3 regions of the Rhizobium mulingense genome follow, and region 2 is predicted to be linked to each of the others. Evidence: riboswitches for the same ligand, from Rfam matches in the RefSeq annotation. Region 2 holds a riboswitch; each other region holds the start of a gene.
What was found. Region 2 has a riboswitch for thiamine pyrophosphate ahead of thiM (hydroxyethylthiazole kinase). Riboswitches for the same ligand answer to the same signal wherever they lie in the genome.
Positions count from the first base shown of each region.

Region 1: another riboswitch for thiamine pyrophosphate. It lies ahead of PYR71_RS14530 (ABC transporter permease); the one in region 2 lies ahead of thiM (hydroxyethylthiazole kinase).
Region 3: another riboswitch for thiamine pyrophosphate. It lies ahead of thiC (phosphomethylpyrimidine synthase ThiC); the one in region 2 lies ahead of thiM (hydroxyethylthiazole kinase).

Region 1 covers NZ_JARFVE010000005.1:391,281-396,993, forward strand. Annotated here, with positions in the region: gene PYR71_RS14520 (ABC transporter substrate-binding protein) at 1-167, opposite strand, end outside; partial or broken gene PYR71_RS14525 (ABC transporter ATP-binding protein) at 236-1,047, opposite strand; gene PYR71_RS14530 (ABC transporter permease) at 1,044-1,850, opposite strand; TPP riboswitch at 2,059-2,172, opposite strand; gene soxR (redox-sensitive transcriptional activator SoxR) at 2,506-2,976, shown strand; gene PYR71_RS14540 (SDR family NAD(P)-dependent oxidoreductase) at 3,098-3,868, shown strand; gene PYR71_RS14545 (ArsR/SmtB family transcription factor) at 3,971-4,312, shown strand; gene PYR71_RS14550 (LysR family transcriptional regulator) at 4,389-5,282, shown strand; gene PYR71_RS14555 (formate dehydrogenase subunit gamma) at 5,416-5,713, shown strand, end outside.
Region 2 covers NZ_JARFVE010000003.1:556,499-562,211, reverse strand. Annotated here, with positions in the region: gene PYR71_RS07565 (invasion associated locus B family protein) at 1-578, opposite strand, end outside; TPP riboswitch at 1,248-1,344, shown strand; gene thiM (hydroxyethylthiazole kinase) at 1,387-2,190, shown strand; gene thiE (thiamine phosphate synthase) at 2,187-2,822, shown strand; gene thiD (bifunctional hydroxymethylpyrimidine kinase/phosphomethylpyrimidine kinase) at 2,819-3,652, shown strand; gene PYR71_RS07545 (GNAT family N-acetyltransferase) at 3,869-4,348, shown strand; gene PYR71_RS07540 (glycoside hydrolase family 3 N-terminal domain-containing protein) at 4,373-5,395, shown strand; gene PYR71_RS07535 (ABC transporter substrate-binding protein) at 5,440-5,713, shown strand, end outside.
Region 3 covers NZ_JARFVE010000003.1:761,364-767,076, reverse strand. Annotated here, with positions in the region: gene PYR71_RS08440 (AAA family ATPase) at 1-1,122, opposite strand, end outside; gene PYR71_RS08435 (metallophosphoesterase family protein) at 1,122-2,390, opposite strand; TPP riboswitch at 2,678-2,809, shown strand; gene thiC (phosphomethylpyrimidine synthase ThiC) at 2,905-4,737, shown strand; gene thiO (glycine oxidase ThiO) at 4,740-5,713, shown strand, end outside.

The DNA.
Region 1 (5,713 bases), on a different contig from region 2:
TAGAAGCCCTTCGCCTTGGCGACATAGATGCCGATATGGTTGGTGTTGGGCGTCCAGTCGAGCGCAATGCGAACCTTTGCCGACGCCGACTGGGCGAGGGCTGTGCGGCCGGCGAGGCTTGTCGCGAGGGCGGCGAGGATCGTCTGTCGACGGGTGAGAAGCAGCATGGTGACCTCCTCAGGTCTTAAGAGCATGGTGCCGAAAAGTGTGAGCGGTCTTCGGACGACATCATGCTCTACCTCTTTAAATTGGGACAGGATTCTGATTTAGGCCGACCGGCCTAAAATCATCCTGTTCTAGCGGATGAAGCAGGGTTTGCAGGATTTCGGTCTCGATCGCCTGGGCCGCCGGCGAGCCGAGATCGGCGATGCTTCTCGGGCGGGGCAGGGGGACGCGGAATTGGCGGATTATACGCGCCGGGCGGGCCGATAGCACGTAGATCCGGTCGGAGAGGAACACCGCCTCGCGAACATCGTGGGTGATCAGCAAGGCCGTCCAGCGATGTTGCGTCCACATGCCCTGCAGCCATTCCTGGATTTGCGTGCGTGTCAACGCATCCAGCGCGCCGAAAGGCTCGTCGAGCAGCAACATGTCTTGGCTCTGGACGACGGTGCGCAACAGCGCGGCGCGCTGGCGCATGCCGCCGGAGAGTTCGGCGGGATAATGGTGTTCGAAGCCGGCAAGGCCGAAATGCTCGAACAGCGGCGCCACGGTGGCGCGGGCGGCGCGGCGGCTCATGCCGCCCACCTCCAGGCCGAGGGCGGCATTGTCGATGATCCGGCGCCAGGGCATCAGCGCATCGCGTTGCGGCATGAAGGCAAAGGAATGCGGCGCCTGTTCCAGCGGGGCGCCCTTGAAGAGCAAGGCGCCTGAATCGGGTCGAAGCGCCTGGGTCAGCAATCGGAGCACCGTCGATTTTCCGGAGCCGGAGGGGCCGACGATCGAGACGAACTCGCCGCTTGCGACAGCGAGCGAAATGTCGCCGAGCACCTGCATGCCGTCGAAGGATTTCGAAATCTTGCGCAGTTCGACCAGTTCATCGGTCATCGACGGTGCTCCCCGGACGGTTGCCACGGCATGACGAGGCGCTCGATCATCAGCGTCACTCCGAAGAGGCAGAGTGTCAGCACGGCGCTGACAACGACGGCGGCGAGGACGAGATCCGGCCGGAAATTATTCTTGGCGTTGAGGATATAGATGCCGAGGCCGCGCGCGGCTCCCGCATATTCGGCAAAGATCGCGCCGACGACGGCATAGGTGATCGAGATCCTGAGGCCGGCGAAGAAATAGGGTAGCGAGGAGGGAAGCCGGGCCAAGCGGAAAATGCACCAGCGGCTTGCCTTCATCGAGTTCAAGAGTTCAGCGATGTCGCGGTCGGTCGCCTCATAACCCTGCAGCAAAGCGACGAGCAGCGGGAAGAAGGTGACGAGCGCCACCAGCAATATCTTCGGCAACAGGCCGAAACCGAACCAGAGGACGACGAGGGGCGCGATCGCCACCAGCGGCAGGGTCTGGCTGGCAATGAAGATCGGCAGCAATGCCCGGCGCATGAAGGGCATGAAATCCATCAGGATCGACGAGACGAAAGCGAAGGCGAGCGACAGGGCGAAGCCGCCGAGTGTGGCGCCGAGCGTCGGACAGGTGTTTGACATCAACGCTTCGCGGTTCAGCCAGCCCTGGTTCAGGATGCGCGAAGGCGCCGGCAGGATGGACGGTTTAATGCCGGAGAGATCGACATAAAGTTCCCATGCGGCCAGAAAGGCAAAGCCGGCGAGCAGGGCGGGGATCGCCCGGTACAGGGCGGCACCGAGCGCGGCAAGACGCGAATCCGATGGGGGTGGCGATGTCATCAGCGTCGATTTCAGGCTTTCGTCCGGCTGCATGCTTCTTCAGGTCGGAATCGATCCAAGGATAAAACCACGCAGCAATTCAAGGTGCCGCGGCGCCCTTGGCGCACTTGAAAAATCGCGCGGCGTCGCAGATGCGCAAACCTGTCGAAGACATCGGGAATGGTGCCGGCGAGACTGCCGGATATCGTAAAGGATGACACTTGTGCGCCGGAAAACATCTGAACCTCGCTCCGCTGGCATTACCCAGATCAGCTTTGAAGGGTCCGGAGGCTTGCGCTTCTCATCTCAGCCCCGGCGACACGGAGCTCCCCTGTTATTTCAGCGAAAACTATCATCGGGGTTTTCTTACCGCAACCGCAAAATCACACACCCCATCCGTCTGGTCGGAACCGAACCGCGAACGCGAAAAAACACCCGGGCGGAGTCCTGCCCGGGTGTTTTCCGAGGTCCCGTACCTGCCGGGAACGGAACCGGAGCTCGTCTCAGGCCGCTATATCGGCAGGACGCGGTCGTCGCGAGGGTGGCAAATGCCGGCGCCATGATTTCAGTCCGTTATCGACAGGGTGATCTCACTGTCGCTCCTTCCTGCACCTGGGCTTTACGCTTGGGGGAGCAGGCGTTATACAACCTCAACTAATATTGAGGTCAAGAGCCGATGGATACGATCACCGTTACGCCGCTCGGCAGGCTTTTGACGGTCGGCGAGGTGGCGGAACGCAGCGGTCTTGCCGTCTCGGCGTTGCATTTCTATGAGGCCAAGGGGTTGATCTCCAGCATCCGAACGCGCGGCAATCAGCGGCGTTACGGACGTGACGTGCTTCGCCGGCTCGGCATCATCAAGGTGGCGCAACGTGTCGGCATTCCGCTTTCGGAAATCCAGACGGCGTTTGCCTCCCTGCCGCAGGGGCGCACACCGACGGTTGCCGACTGGCAGACGCTGTCAGCGCGCTGGAAGAATGAACTCGACGAGCGAATCAGACGCCTCAGCCTGCTGAGAGACCGTCTGACTGGCTGCATCGGCTGCGGCTGTCTGTCGATCGAAAGCTGCCCCTTGCGCAATCCCTGCGATCGGCTTGGCGAGGAAGGGCCGGGTGCGCGGCTTCTAGAGAGCGAGAACGAAAGCTGAGCCTCCCGGAGCTCTCTCCTGCGGCGGAAAGATCGATGCGTGCCTTTCTTTCGGCCGGCGCGTTCATATGTTAAGGGCGAATGACGCAACCGGCGGCATCGTCCGCGAGGAGGACGGCTTCGTGTTCCATCCGAGACTATTTGAAAATCGCAATGTCGTCGTCACCGGCGCCGGGCGGGGCATCGGCCTCGAGGTGGCCCGGCAGTTCCTGGACTGCGGCGCGAAGGTGATCGTCCATACCGGGCGCAAACCGGGACGGGATCTGCCGGATTTCCTGCTTACGGCTGAATCGGAAAGACGGGCGCTGTTGCTGAACGCCGATTTCACCGCCGCCGGCGGCGCTGCGCAATTTGCGGAGGACGCTCTCGCCTTCTTCGACAAGGTGCATGTGCTCGTCAATAATGCCGGCACCATGCTCGGCCGTTTTCCGGCTGCGACGCTGACCGACGCAGATTATGAAGCGATCGTACGGCTGAACCAGACGTCGGTGGTGGCGCTGACCCGGGCGCTGTTGCCGGCATTGAAAGCGGCGGAAGGCGCGGCCATCGTCAACACGGTTTCGATTTCAGCGCTGACCGGCGGCAGTCCCGGTTCTTCGGTCTATTCGGCCTCGAAAGCCTTTGTTTCCACCTATTCCAAGGCGCTTGCCCGTGAGCTGGCGCCGGATGGCATCCGGGTCAATTGCGTCTCGCCGGGAACGATCGAGACGGATTTCCATGAGCGCTATTCCTCCCGCGAAAAGCTGGAGCAGACGAGAAAATCCATTCCCTTGCAACGGCTCGGCACGGCCGAGGATTGCGCTCCCGCCTATCTGTTCCTCGCGGCTCCTTCTCTCTCCGGATACATTACGGGCCAAGTCCTCGAGATCAATGGCGGTCAGCTTATCTGCTGATTTACTTGGACCTTTTTTGGCATTTCATCACATTTGACGAATTCGCTTGTGCGAATATGCTATTGTGCTGATCTACCTTTTGCTCCCCTTCCGAGATGCCGAATGCCGTTGCCTAAACCGGAGCCGGGGATGACCGGCCAGGAATTGCAGAAACTCGCTGCAAAAGCCCATGAAGCGAGCGATCTGCTGAAGGCGCTGGCACATCAGAGCCGACTTCTGATCCTCTGCATCCTCGCGAGTGAGGAGCGGACGGTGGGTGAAATCGAGAGCATTCTCGGCATACAACAGGCAATGGTCTCGCAACAGCTCGCGCGTCTGAGGCTCGAAGGGCTGGTCAATACGCGCCGTCAGGGCAGGCTGGTCTATTACAGTATCGGCAATCTCAGCGTGCCTGCCTTCCTCGAATCGCTGTTCGATCTTTTTCCGGCTGTCGAAAACGGTTAAAGCATGACTGGTCGCACGGTGGCTGCGCAGAAGATGGGCTGGATCCGGATGCTGTCATACCGGGTCGGGAGACCGCATGATCGACAAGCTGGAATTCTTCATCGCGCTTGCCAATGAAAAGCATTTCGGCCGCGCTGCGGAGGAATGCGGGATTTCGCAGCCGACGCTCTCGGCCGCCATCCGCCAGCTGGAGGATCAGCTCGGCGTCATGCTGGTGCAGCGCGGGTCGAGGTTTCAGGGGCTGACGCCGGAGGGGCAGCGTGTGCTCGAATGGGCGCGGCGCATCGTCGGCGATGCCCGCACCATGCGCGAGGAAATGCGCGCGGCGCGGCGCGGTCTTTCCGGCCACATTCGTCTCGCCGCCATTCCGACGGCCCTGGCCATGCTTTCGCGCATCACCACGCCCTTCCAGGAACGACATCCCGGCGTCACCTTCTCGATCGTCTCGCGTAATTCGCTGCAGGTGCTGAGCATGCTCGAAAATCTCGAGATCGACGCCGGTATCACCTATCTTGAAAATGAGCCGCTCGGGCGTGTCACCAGTGTTCCCCTCTATGCCGAGCGCTATCATCTGATCACGGCTGCGGGCAGCCCGCTATCTGACCGCGACAGTGTGACCTGGAAGGAGGTCGGCGATCTTCGGCTTTGTCTATTGACCGCCGACATGCAGAACCGACGCATCATCAACCGCCACTTGACGGAAGCCGGGGCCACGGTGCATCCAACACTCGAATCCAACTCGATGATCGTGCTGTTCTCGCATGTCAGAACCGGACGCTGGGCAAGCATCATGCCGCGCAACGTCGCGAAATCATTTGGATTCCCAATAGAAATCCGAATGATTCCGATCGTTGAGCCCGAGGCCCACCATCTGGTCGGCCTCGTCGCGCCCTACCGCGAGCCCTTCACGCCGCTCGTGTCTGCCTTGCTGCATGAAGCGCGCGTGCTCGTGCGCGATGAAGAGCTCTGATAGAAAAAACCTATCAATCCACGAGATAGCTTTATTGATCGGCAACGGCTTCCCTGAGATGCTGCATGACGGATGGCCTGATGCTGGGGAGGGCGCCATTCCGCAACGAGCCAGCGGCTGGGAGGGCTGCCTTATGACCATTCATATCGCCGAAGGCGATATCGCAGCGCGCACGCGTTCCATTGTCGCCGACCTTCGCTTCCTTGAAGGGCCGCTGCTTCCCATTCTTCATCAAGTTCAGCAGGAATTCGGCTATGTGCCGCAGCAAGCCCTGCCCGTGATCGCGGAGGAACTGAACCTTTCGCGTGCCGAGGTGCATGGCGTGATGACCTTTTATCACGATTATCGCGACCACCCCGGTGGGCGGCATGTGCTGAAGCTCTGTCGCGCCGAGGCCTGTCAGTCGATGGGTGGTGACGCGCTGGCTGAGC
Region 2 (5,713 bases):
GATTGGAGTTCATCGAGGGCCGGGCTCAGCCCTTTGAGCGAGAAGCGGATATTGACGTCCTGGCCGTTCATCAGCCGCACCAGCCCTTCGGCGGCCGAACCCTTCTTGAGCGCTGCGGCCACCTTCGCATCCAAGGCCTGCTGCGCCCAGCATCCGGCCTCGTTGCAATTGCGATAATCGAGTTTGGCGACTGGCTTGCCGCCCGCCTTGATCGCCAGGCCGGCGGGCAGGAAGACATTGAGCGGCAGAAGGGCGGTCAGCACCAGCCGCGGCTTGCCCTTGCTCTTGCCTTGAGGAGCGGCCGGCGCGGTGGCGATCGCCAGCGTCAGGACATTGACGTTCTTGCCGTCCTTGGCGACTTGCGCCACTTGCGCGACTTCGCAGGCTGCCGCGTCGCCGGAGCCCGTGCAGCGATAGTACCAGTCGTCGAATTTCTGCGATTTGATGGCCGGTGCCTGGCCTTGAACCACCGCATCGGGAGCTTGTGAAAGGGACGGGACGGAAGAGCCGAGGACTATCAGGAGGGAGGCGACGGTCCGATGGCATCCCGTCATGCGGTTTGTCAAAATATGGCCCATTAAAATTGCAACTTCAGGAGGATTTTATTTATATTCAAGGCCATATCGCTACAATCGATCGCACCGTCAACCTGAACGTGTCAGAACGGTAAAGTTTCGGTTAGATATTTGCGTCGCGTTTCCAGCAGTTAAATCCCTTTTAATCACCCTGGCTCTCCTGACGGACATTGACCGGGAAATCCGAGACTTGACGGTACGGAAATGACAAAAGCCATAAGACAACACGCAACTTACGCGGAGCTGTCCATCTGCTCGTCTGCATTGAAAAACCGTAGGAACAAACGCGAAGGATGAATAAACAAATACAATCTCAAATTAAGGCAATCTTCTGTGAAGAGCATATTCTCTTCACAGAAGATTGCCTGAACACACCCTTCTACAAACAAACACCAAACTGCGGCAAAGCGGGAGGCTATTGCGCACCATTAAATATCAAAGTGTATTTCACCTGAATTGCACTCATGGTCGCCGCTGTTATTACTGACCAAAAAGCGAGGCAAAGGCAGGGCGGGCCGAGGATGCCTTCGCGCAACGCTGCGGTCGCAACCCGAATCGTTGGGCTCTCCGGCTGGCAAGATTCGCTGATCATCCGCCCTGGCGCAGCCGCCCTCGATCGCGGAATGTCATTTTCGGGATGACAGCCGCGTCCTTCTCTGCGAAAAAGAGCGCGATGAGAGACAGGGGCGTTCGTCGATAGACGGGCTGAGAAGAACCCTTCGAACCTGAACCGGATAATGCCGGCGGAGGGAGTCGCTCGGGGCATCGCCGTAGACGCCGCCCCGCGCCTGCCCCGCCTGAAAGGGGCGCCATGCAGAGCAAGACCACCTCGGGAGCCATGCTGGAGGCGATGCGCGAAAAGCCGCCGCTCGTCCACTGCATCACCAATTACGTCGCCATGAACATCGCCGCCAATGTCCTGCTTGCATCCGGCGCTTCGCCCGCCATGGTGCACGCGGCTGAGGAAGCCGGCGAATTCGCCGGCATCGCGAGCGCGCTGACCGTCAATATCGGCACGCTGTCGACGCAATGGCTCGACGGCATGCGGGCGGCGGCGAAGGCCGCGGCCTCAGCCGGCAAACCCTGGGTGCTCGATCCGGTGGCGCATTATGCGACCGCCTTTCGCCGCCAAGCGGTTGCCGATCTGCTGGCGCTGAAGCCCACGATCATCCGCGGCAATGCTTCCGAGATCATCGCGCTTGCCGGCGGGGAGAGCCGCGGCCAGGGCGTCGACAGTCGCGATCCGGTCGAGCAGGCGGAGGATTCGGCCCGCCGGCTCGCGGAGCGGCAGCAGGCCATCGTCGCCGTCACCGGAGCCGTCGATTTCGTGACCGACGGTGCCAGGGCGGTGCGCATCAAGGGCGGATCGGTGCTGATGCCGCAGGTCACCGCGCTCGGCTGCTCGCTCACCTGCCTCGCTGGCGCCTTCGCCGCCACAGCGCCCGAGGATCTGTTCGGGGCGACGGTCGCTGCGCTTGCGATCTTTGCCGTCGCCGGCGAAGATGCCGCGCTCGGCGCGGCCGGTCCCGGCTCCTTTGCCTGGCGCTTCCTCGATGCGCTGGCGGCGCTCGACGGCGAAGCGCTGGATGCGAGGGCGAGGGTATCGATCGCATGAAGGCTTTCGACCTTTCGCTCTATATCGTGCTCGATCCGGATCTCTGCGCCCCTATCGGCATGGTCGAGACCGCCCGGCTTGCCGTTGCCGGCGGCGCGACGATCGTGCAGCTGCGCGACAAACGGGCCGGCACGCTGGAGATGATCGAAACCGGCCGAGCCTTGAAACAGGCGCTCGATGGCACCGGCGCCCGCCTCATCGTCAACGACGACGTCGAGGCGGCGATCGCCATCGGCGCCGACGGGTTGCATATCGGCCAGGAGGACCTGAACGCGCGCGCCGCGCGGGAGATGATCGGTCCCGACATGATCCTCGGCCTCTCGGTCGAAACCGAGGCGCTCGCCGCCGCCGTCGATCCGGGTCTCGTCGATTATACGGGCGTCGGCCCGGTGTTTGCGACGCCGACCAAGGCCGACCACAAGCAGCCGATCGGCTTTGATGGTCTCGCCAGACTGGTGCAGCTCTCGCCGGTGCCGTCCGTCGCCATCGGCGGGCTGAAGGCGGATTATGTGGCCGAAGTCTTTGCCGCCGGCGCCAAGGGGCTTGCCGTCGTCTCAGCCGTCTGCGGCACGCCGGATCCTGCGGCAGCTACACGCCGCATCGCTGCAGAAATCCGAAAGGTTCACACATGATCCGTAACGTCCTCTCCATCGCCGGCTCCGATCCCTCAGGCGGCGCCGGCATCCAGGCCGATCTCAAGGCCTTTTCCGCCCGCGGCGTCTACGGCATGGCGGTGCTGACCGCGCTGACGGCGCAGAACACCCAAGGGGTCACCGGCGTGCATCTGGTGCCGCCGCCATTCGTCGCCGACCAGATCGATGCCGTCTTTGCCGATGTGCGCGTTGATGCCGTCAAGATCGGCATGATCGCCAATGCCGCCATCGCCGAGGCCGTCGCCGCCGCACTTTCTAGAGCTCTGACCGCAGCAACCGCCAACGGGCGCAGCATTCCTGTCGTCCTCGATCCCGTGATGATCGCCAAGGGCGGGGCCGCCCTGCTCGTACCCGGAGCGGTTGACGTGCTGACCCTGCGGCTGCTGCCGCTTGCCACGCTGCTGACGCCGAACCTGCCGGAGGCCGCCGCGCTGCTGCACCAACCGGTCGCGAGGAACCGGTCTGAGATGGCCGCGCAGGCCGAACAGCTGCGCGCGCTCGGCCCGGCCGCGGTACTGGTGAAGGGCGGCCATCTCGCTGGCGACGACAGCCCCGACGTGCTGGCCGCCGCCGACGGCCTGCACTGGTTCGAAGCCCAGCGGGTGCCGACCAAGAACACGCACGGCACCGGCTGCACGCTGTCGAGCGCGCTGGCGGCCGAGCTTGCCAAGGGCGCTTCGGCGCGGGAGGCGGTGGCTGTTGCCAAGGACTATCTCGCCGGCGCCATCGCAGCATCAGGAAGCCTTACCGTCGGCTCCGGCCACGGCCCGGTGCAGCATTTTCATGCACTCTGGAAAGACGGTGCATAAGCGCTCGGATCGACGAACCGCTCCCATCGAACGGCCCGGGTCTCCCCGGGCCGTTTTCGCCTGTGCCAGCCACTTGCATTGATCGCGCAGTCCAAAGCGGCTGCATCACCGGCGCCAATTGAAAAACCCTGTTGACAAGCCCGGCGAGATGGCCAAGTCTATGACATAAGAGGGATATATATTCCGTAACTACGGAATTACAGGAGGAATGTCGGGGTGCCAGACCTGCTTGTGAGCCTGTATTCCGCAAAGCTTGCCGAGCTGAAACAGAGAGCCGACAACGTCGGCGCCGCCATCCGCCCGGCACTCCCCCCGGAACTGCATCTCGTCGTCAACTGGGTTCGCGAACGGTTCAGCGAGAACTGGGCAAGCGAGGTCTCGGTCGCCTTCTCCCGCCAGCCCGTCGCTTGCCTGATCGCCGTCGAGGGTCGAGAACTGCTCGGCTTTGCCTGCTACGACACGACGGCCCGCGGCTTCTTCGGACCGACCGGCGTTGACCCGCAAGCGCGCGGCAAGGGCATCGGGCTCGCGCTGTTTTCCGCCTGCCTTCAGACTATGAGAGCGCTCGGCCATGCCTATGCCTTCATCGGCGATGCCGGTCCCATCGATTTTTACGCCAGGACCGCAGGCGCCATCACCATCCCGGCCCCCGACAAGGGCATCTACGAAGGCATGCTGAGAAGCATGCCGCAATGACCATCTGATACCGGAGTACTAGACTTGTCCTCGACCCCGCTCGCCCTTTTTGTCGGCCTTCCCAATCCGGTTCTTTCGGATGATGAATTTGCGCTCTTTCGCGAGACCAATCCGCTCGGCCTCTTCGTCGGCCGGCGCAATCAGCGCGAGCCGGCGCAGACCAAGCGGCTGATCGAACGCTTTCGCGAAGCCGTAGACCGAGACGACGCCCCCGTCTTCACCGACCAGGAGGGCGGCCGCGTCCAGCATCTCGATGCCGGCCCCTGGCCGCTCTTCCGCAGCTTCGGCCAGTTTGCCGAACTGGCGCGCCGCGATTTCGAGCTCGGCAAACGAGCCCTGCGCCTTTCCTCCCAGGCCATGGGGGCGATGATGACGGAACTTGGCCTTTCCAGCGGCTGCTCGCCCGTTCTCGACCTCGTCTTCGAGACGACGAGCGCGGTGATCGGCGCCCGCTCCTTCGGCCCGGATCCCGATGTCATCGCGGCCCTCGGCCGCGAGGTGGTCGACGGCCTGCTCGAGACCGGCAACATGCCTGTGATGAAGCACATTCCCGGCCATGGCCGCGCGACGCTCGACTCGCACAAGGAGCGTCCGGTCGTCGACGCCAGCCGCGAGACGCTCATCGCCACCGATTTCAAGCCCTTCGTCGCGCTGAAGGACACGCCTTGGGCGATGGTCGCCCATGTCGTCTACTCCGCCTACCATGGGGAATTGCCGGCCTCCGTCTCGCCTGTCATGCACGACGTCATCCGCAACGATCTAGGTTATGACGGTGTGCTGATCTCCGACTGCATCTTCATGGAGTCGCTCTCCGGCACGCTGCCGGAGCGCGTGAGCCAAGTGCTCGACGCAGGTTTCGACATCGCGCTGCACAGCCATGGCGACATTCCCGAAAGCGAAGCCGCTGCCAAAGCCGCCCGCCCACTGACGGATGCCGCGCTGCAGCGCATCGCCGCCGGCAAGGCCCGCCTCGGCAATCTCAAGATCGACGTCCGCGCCGCCCACCGCCAAGTCGAAGACATGTTTGCCAGCGCCTCGGTCTCCTGACCGGCGCGCCATCTCTCACCGCATAAGAAAAAGGGGAATAGAACATGAAAAAATATCTTCTTGCCGCCGCCGCGCTGTCGCTGCTTTCGGGCTCTGCCATGGCGCAGACGATCCTGACGGCGAATATCGAACCGGCGACGACCTGGGTTCGCAACTTCAACCCGTTCAACCAGACATCAGCGCGCCAGTCGACGCTCGATTTCATCTATGAGCCGCTTGTTATTTTCAACCGCTTCGACAGCAACAAGCCGGTCTATCGTCTGGCCGAAAGCTTCAAGTTGTCCGACGACCTGAAGAGCATTGAGTTCAAGCTGCGCC
Region 3 (5,713 bases), 200 kb from region 2:
CGAGGCGGGCAGGAGCAGCGCCTCGGGCGTCGCATGGCCCGGCTGCTCGAGATCGGCCAGCAGCCGCACCAGCTCGCCTTCCTGTTCGGCCAGCGCCAGCCGGCGCTTCGGCAGGTCGCTTTCAGCCGCGAGATAGCGCACACGCCCCTGATCCAGCATGTCCATATGCGCGGCGATCGCCAGCGCCTTGTCGTCGATCGTGATCGCCTCGATCTCGTCGGCAAGCTGGCGCAGCGTGCGGTCGGCGGTTTCGACAAGCGCCTGCAGCCGCGTCTCGTCGCGGAAAAGCTGCGGCAGCAGTGTGAACCATTCGGCCGGCGGCCGCGGCAGATCGCCCATGCCAGCTGCGTCGGCGTCCAGCCGCCGGAGTTCCAGCGCCGCCGGCAGGGCGCCAAGAAGACGCGTCAGCTCCTGGTGCCGCGCCTTGGCCTCGGCCAGTTTCCGCGTCGTGGCGGCATAGGCGGCGTCGGCCTGCTCGAGGGTCGATTTCAGGCCCGAATAGGTGGAGGCAAGCGTGTCGATGGCATTGCGCTCGGCCTTCAGCGCTTCGAGCGAGCGTTTGAGTTCCGCAAGCTTCGTGCTCGACGACCGCTTCTTGTGAATCCCATTGGCTTCGTCGACGGCCGTCACCAGCGAGCGGCTGAGGCCGGCGAGACCCGAGCTTGCCGAGAACAGCAACTCGCCGAGCTCGCCCTTGCTTTGAATGATGGCGTTGCCGCCTTCCTTGAGCGACTGGTCGTCGAGCGAGAACATGGTGCGATAGGCCTCGCGGCCGACGCCGCCGAGCGCGCCCGCGAGCAGCGCCTCGTTCACAGCCTGTCCCCGATCATCGACGAGGCTGCCGGTCCGCAATTTTAGCCGCGCCAGCTCGTGGTGCGCGCCACCGAATTCCAGCCGCGCACCGACCTTCATCGTATTGTAGGGATGCAGGAAATTATAGGTGCTGCGCTCGCCTATGCCGTAGAGCAGATCGAGATAGGCGGCGAAGGTGGTCGACTTGCCCGCTTCGTTGAGGCCATAGACGATGTGCAGATCGGGCGAACCCGGTCGGACCGCGCCGAAGTCGATCGAGTGGTCGGTGAACTTGCCATAACGGATGAGGTCGAGACGGCGCAGGCGCATCAGCTGTCTCCCCGCTCCGCGGCCTTCATCCGGGCAGCGATGTCCTCGGCGCCGTCAGCGAGAAGGCTGTCGATGAAGCGTTCGAAACCCGCCTCGTCATGTCCGGCAAAGGCCCGGCTTTCGGGCGGCAGGTCGGCGAGCAGGTCGCGAACCATCTCCCTGACATCGTCGCGAAAGCCGCTGCGGGCGATGACCTCGTCCCGCATCAGCGCGCCGAGTTCGATGACGGGATCGGCGGCGGATTCGGCTGCGAGGATCGAGGGCGCTTCGAAGGCGAGTTCCAGCTTCTCGATCCAGGTTCGGCCGATCCGGTCACCGCGCTGCTCGGCTTCCGCCTGCATGAGGTCGACATCGCGGCGAAGCTGCCAGGAGAGCGGCGTGCGACCGGAAAGCCTGAGGCGCGCGACGAGATGCGGCGAGGCCGTATGGTCGCGCTGCGCCGTCAGTGCCGCTTCGATCGCCATGGCCGCATCACGCCAATCATCGACACCCGTGAGGTCGACATCGACGCGCTCGAACTGCGCGATGCTGGTGCGCCGCTCCTCGACCGTCACCGTCCGGTCGTCCGCCACGGTCACCAGCGAAACGGTTTTGACGCCCGACTCGTTGATGTCGCGGCCTTGCGGCATGCCGGGCATGATGATCGTCGCCGTGCCGGGATACTGGCTCCGCTGATGAAGATGCCCGAGCGCCCAGTAGTCGAATCCCCAGGCGTGAAGGTCGAGTACGTTGCAGGGCGCATAGACGTCATGGCCGGCGGATCCGGCAAGGCTCGTATGCATGATGCCGATATTGACCGCTCCCGCCACCGGCGGCTTGTACTTCGGCAGAAGCGGGTCCGGCGCTTGCGGCTTGGCAAAGCTCAGACCGTGGATCGCGATCGACAGGCTGCCTTTTGTCGCCTCCACGGTCTCGGCATGGCCGCCGAAGATCTTCACCGTGTGGGGCATCACCAGCTCCCTGGCGATCTTCGACATCGCGTCGTGATTGCCGCGAATCTTGAAGACACCAATCCCCGCCCGGTGCAGCCGTTCCAGCTGGCTTGCCAGGAAGCGCGCCGTCTTCATCGACGTCTGCTCGCCGTCATAGAGATCGCCGGCGATAACGAGTGCATCGACCTGCTCCTCGAGGCAAAGGTCGACGATCACGATCAGCGCCTGCCGGCTGGCGTCACTCACGAGATCGGCCAGCTCGGCGTTGCGAAGCGCCAGGGAACGCAGGGGAGAGTCGAGATGGAGATCGGCAGTGTGGACGAAACGATAGGCCATGAATGCAAAAGCCGCGTGGATAGGACGATGAGCCGGTGCCGTCGGACAGGTGAACGCGCGGTCGCTGTCCTGACCGTGAGCATGAGACTATGGAGCACGCCTCCAAGGGGCGCGAGCGAAATGGGCCGGCAAACCGGCCCATCCACAATCAATGTTGGTAGACCGGCGCCGGTACGGCCGCCGGCACACTCTGCGATCCCAGCCGATCGGCGACCAGCATCGACAGCCACTGCCTTGAAACGCAAAAGGGCTTCTTGACACAAAGGCCGCTGCGGTCTTTGATGGCCAACATTCACCAGGGGTGTCCCGGCAAGGGGCTGAGATTCTGCTAGACGATACGGCTTTGCCTGTTGTGGCGCAGTGACCCGTTGAACCTGATCCAGTTCATACTGGCGTAGGGACGGTGCGGACGCTGCGGCTGTTGGGCGGATTTTCGCTTTGTCGCGCAAGGCGTCTTTCCATCATTCCAACACTGGAACTGGGTCTCCAAACGTCAAACCTTGGAGCCTCATCCATGAATATTGTTGCACCCCAGCTTACTCCCGTCGTCACCACCGGCTCGCTTCCGGCCTCGACCAAGATCGTCAAGCCCGGAACGCTCTATCCGGATCTGCGCGTGCCGATGCGCGAAATCAGCCTTCACCCGACCTCCGGCGAGCCGCCGGTTACGGTCTATGATTCCTCCGGCCCCTATACCGATCCGGCCCATGTGGTTTCTATCGACGCCGGGCTGCCGCGTTTGCGCGAAGCATGGGTCAGGGCGCGTGGCGACGTCGAAGCCTATGAAGGCCGGGTGGTGAAGCCTGAAGACAATGGTTTTGCCACCGGCGAGCGGCTGACGCCGGAATTTCCCATTCGCAACACGCCGCTGAAGGCAAAGGCCGGACGTGCCGTCACCCAGCTCGCCTATGCGCGTGCCGGCATTGTCACCCCGGAAATGGAGTTTATTGCGATCCGCGAAAACCTCGGCCGGCAGGCCGCGAAGGAGGTGCTCGCGCGCGACGGCGAGAGCTTCGGCGCGCATGTTCCGGATTTCGTGACGCCCGAATTCGTGCGGCGGGAAGTCGCCGAGGGCAGGGCGATCATCCCCGCCAATATCAACCACCCCGAAACCGAACCGATGATCATCGGCCGCAATTTCCTGGTGAAGATCAACGCCAATATCGGCAATTCGGCGGTCACCTCGTCGATGGCGGAAGAGGTGGAGAAGATGGTCTGGGCGATCCGCTGGGGCGCCGACACGGTCATGGACCTTTCCACCGGCCGCAACATTCACAACATCCGGGAATGGATCATTCGCAATTCGCCGGTTCCGATCGGCACCGTGCCGCTTTACCAGGCGCTCGAGAAGGTGAACGGCATTGCCGAAGATCTGACCTGGGAAGTCTATCGGGATACGCTGATCGAACAGGCCGAGCAGGGCGTCGATTATTTCACCATCCATGCCGGCGTGCGGCTGGCCTATATCCCGCTCACCGTCAATCGCGTCACCGGCATCGTCTCACGCGGCGGCTCGATCATGGCCAAGTGGTGTCTGCATCACCACAAGGAGAGTTTCCTCTACGAGCATTTCGAGGAAATCTGCGACATCTGCCGTGCCTATGACGTCTCATTCTCGCTCGGCGACGGTTTGCGTCCGGGGTCGATCGCGGACGCCAATGACGCAGCACAATTTGCCGAACTCGAAACCCTTGGCGAATTGACCAAGATTGCCTGGGCGAAGGACTGCCAGGTGATGATCGAAGGCCCCGGCCATGTGCCGATGCACAAGATCAAAGAGAATATGGACAAGCAGCTCAAGGTCTGCGGCGAAGCCCCCTTCTATACGCTCGGACCGCTGACGACCGACATCGCGCCGGGCTATGACCACATCACTTCCGGCATCGGGGCCGCGATGATCGGCTGGTTCGGCACGGCCATGCTCTGCTACGTCACGCCGAAGGAGCATCTGGGACTGCCTGACCGCAGCGACGTCAAGACCGGCGTCATCACTTACAAGATCGCCGCCCATGCGGCCGATCTCGCCAAGGGACATCCGGCCGCCCGCATCCGCGACGATGCGCTGTCGCGCGCACGCTTCGAATTCCGCTGGGAGGACCAGTTCAATCTCTCCCTCGACCCGGATACGGCCCGTTCCTTCCACGACGAGACCCTGCCGAAGGAGGCGCACAAGGTGGCGCACTTCTGTTCGATGTGCGGCCCGAAATTCTGCTCCATGCGAATTTCCCACGACATTCGCGCCGAAGCCCAGAAGGAAGGATTAGAAGCTATGGCGGCCAAGTACCGCGATGGCGGCGATCTCTACATGCCGGCCGCAGAGGTCGCGAAAACTCCAGCCGGAGAATGACCATGCGCGTTCTCGTCAAAGGGGCCGGCGTTGCCGGCCTCACCGTGGCCTGGCAGCTCTATCGCCACGGCTTCCGCGTCACCCTCGCGGAGCAGGCCGACAAGGCCGGGGCCGGCGCATCCGGCTTTGCCGGCGGCATGCTGGCGCCGTGGTGCGAACGGGAAAGTGCGGAGGAGCCGGTGCTGACGCTCGGTCGCCTTGCCGCCGATTGGTGGGAGGCGGCATTGCCCGGCCATGTCAATCGCCGGGGAACGCTTGTCGTGGCCGGCGGGCGCGATGCCGGCGAGCTCGACCGCTTTTCCCGCCGGACAAGCGGATGGGAATGGCTGGACGAGGCGGCGATCGCCGCTTTGGAGCCTGATCTCGCCGGCCGCTTCCGCGGGGCGCTGTTCTTCCGGCAGGAAGCGCATCTCGACCCACGGCAGGCACTCGCGGCCCTGGCCGCAGGGCTTGAGGACGCCCGCATGCGTCTTATGCTCGGCGTCACGGGCGAAGCTGACCTTGCCAATTGTGACCGGGTAATCGACTGCACCGGTGCCGCCCAGATCGGCCGGCTGCCCGGATTGCGCGGTGTTCGTGGCGAGATGCTGTGCATCGAAACGGGCGAGGTCAGTCTCTCCCGCCCCGTTCGCCTGCTGCATCCGCGCCACCCGATCTATATTGTGCCGCGCGAAAAAAACCGCTTCATGGTCGGCGCGACGATGATCGAAAGCGACGATGACGGCCCGATTAGCGCACGTTCGCTGATGGAATTGCTGAACGCCGCCTACGCCTTGCATCCTGCCTTCGGCGAGGCACGGGTTACGGAAACCGGCGCAGGCGTGCGGCCCGCCTATCCGGACAATCTGCCGCGTGTGACACAGGAGGGACGCACCCTCCATGTCAACGGCCTCTACCGCCACGGCTTTCTGCTGGCGCCGGCCATGGCCGCAGAGGTCGCGCGGCGTCTTCTCACCGAACAAGGACAGCCTGAAAG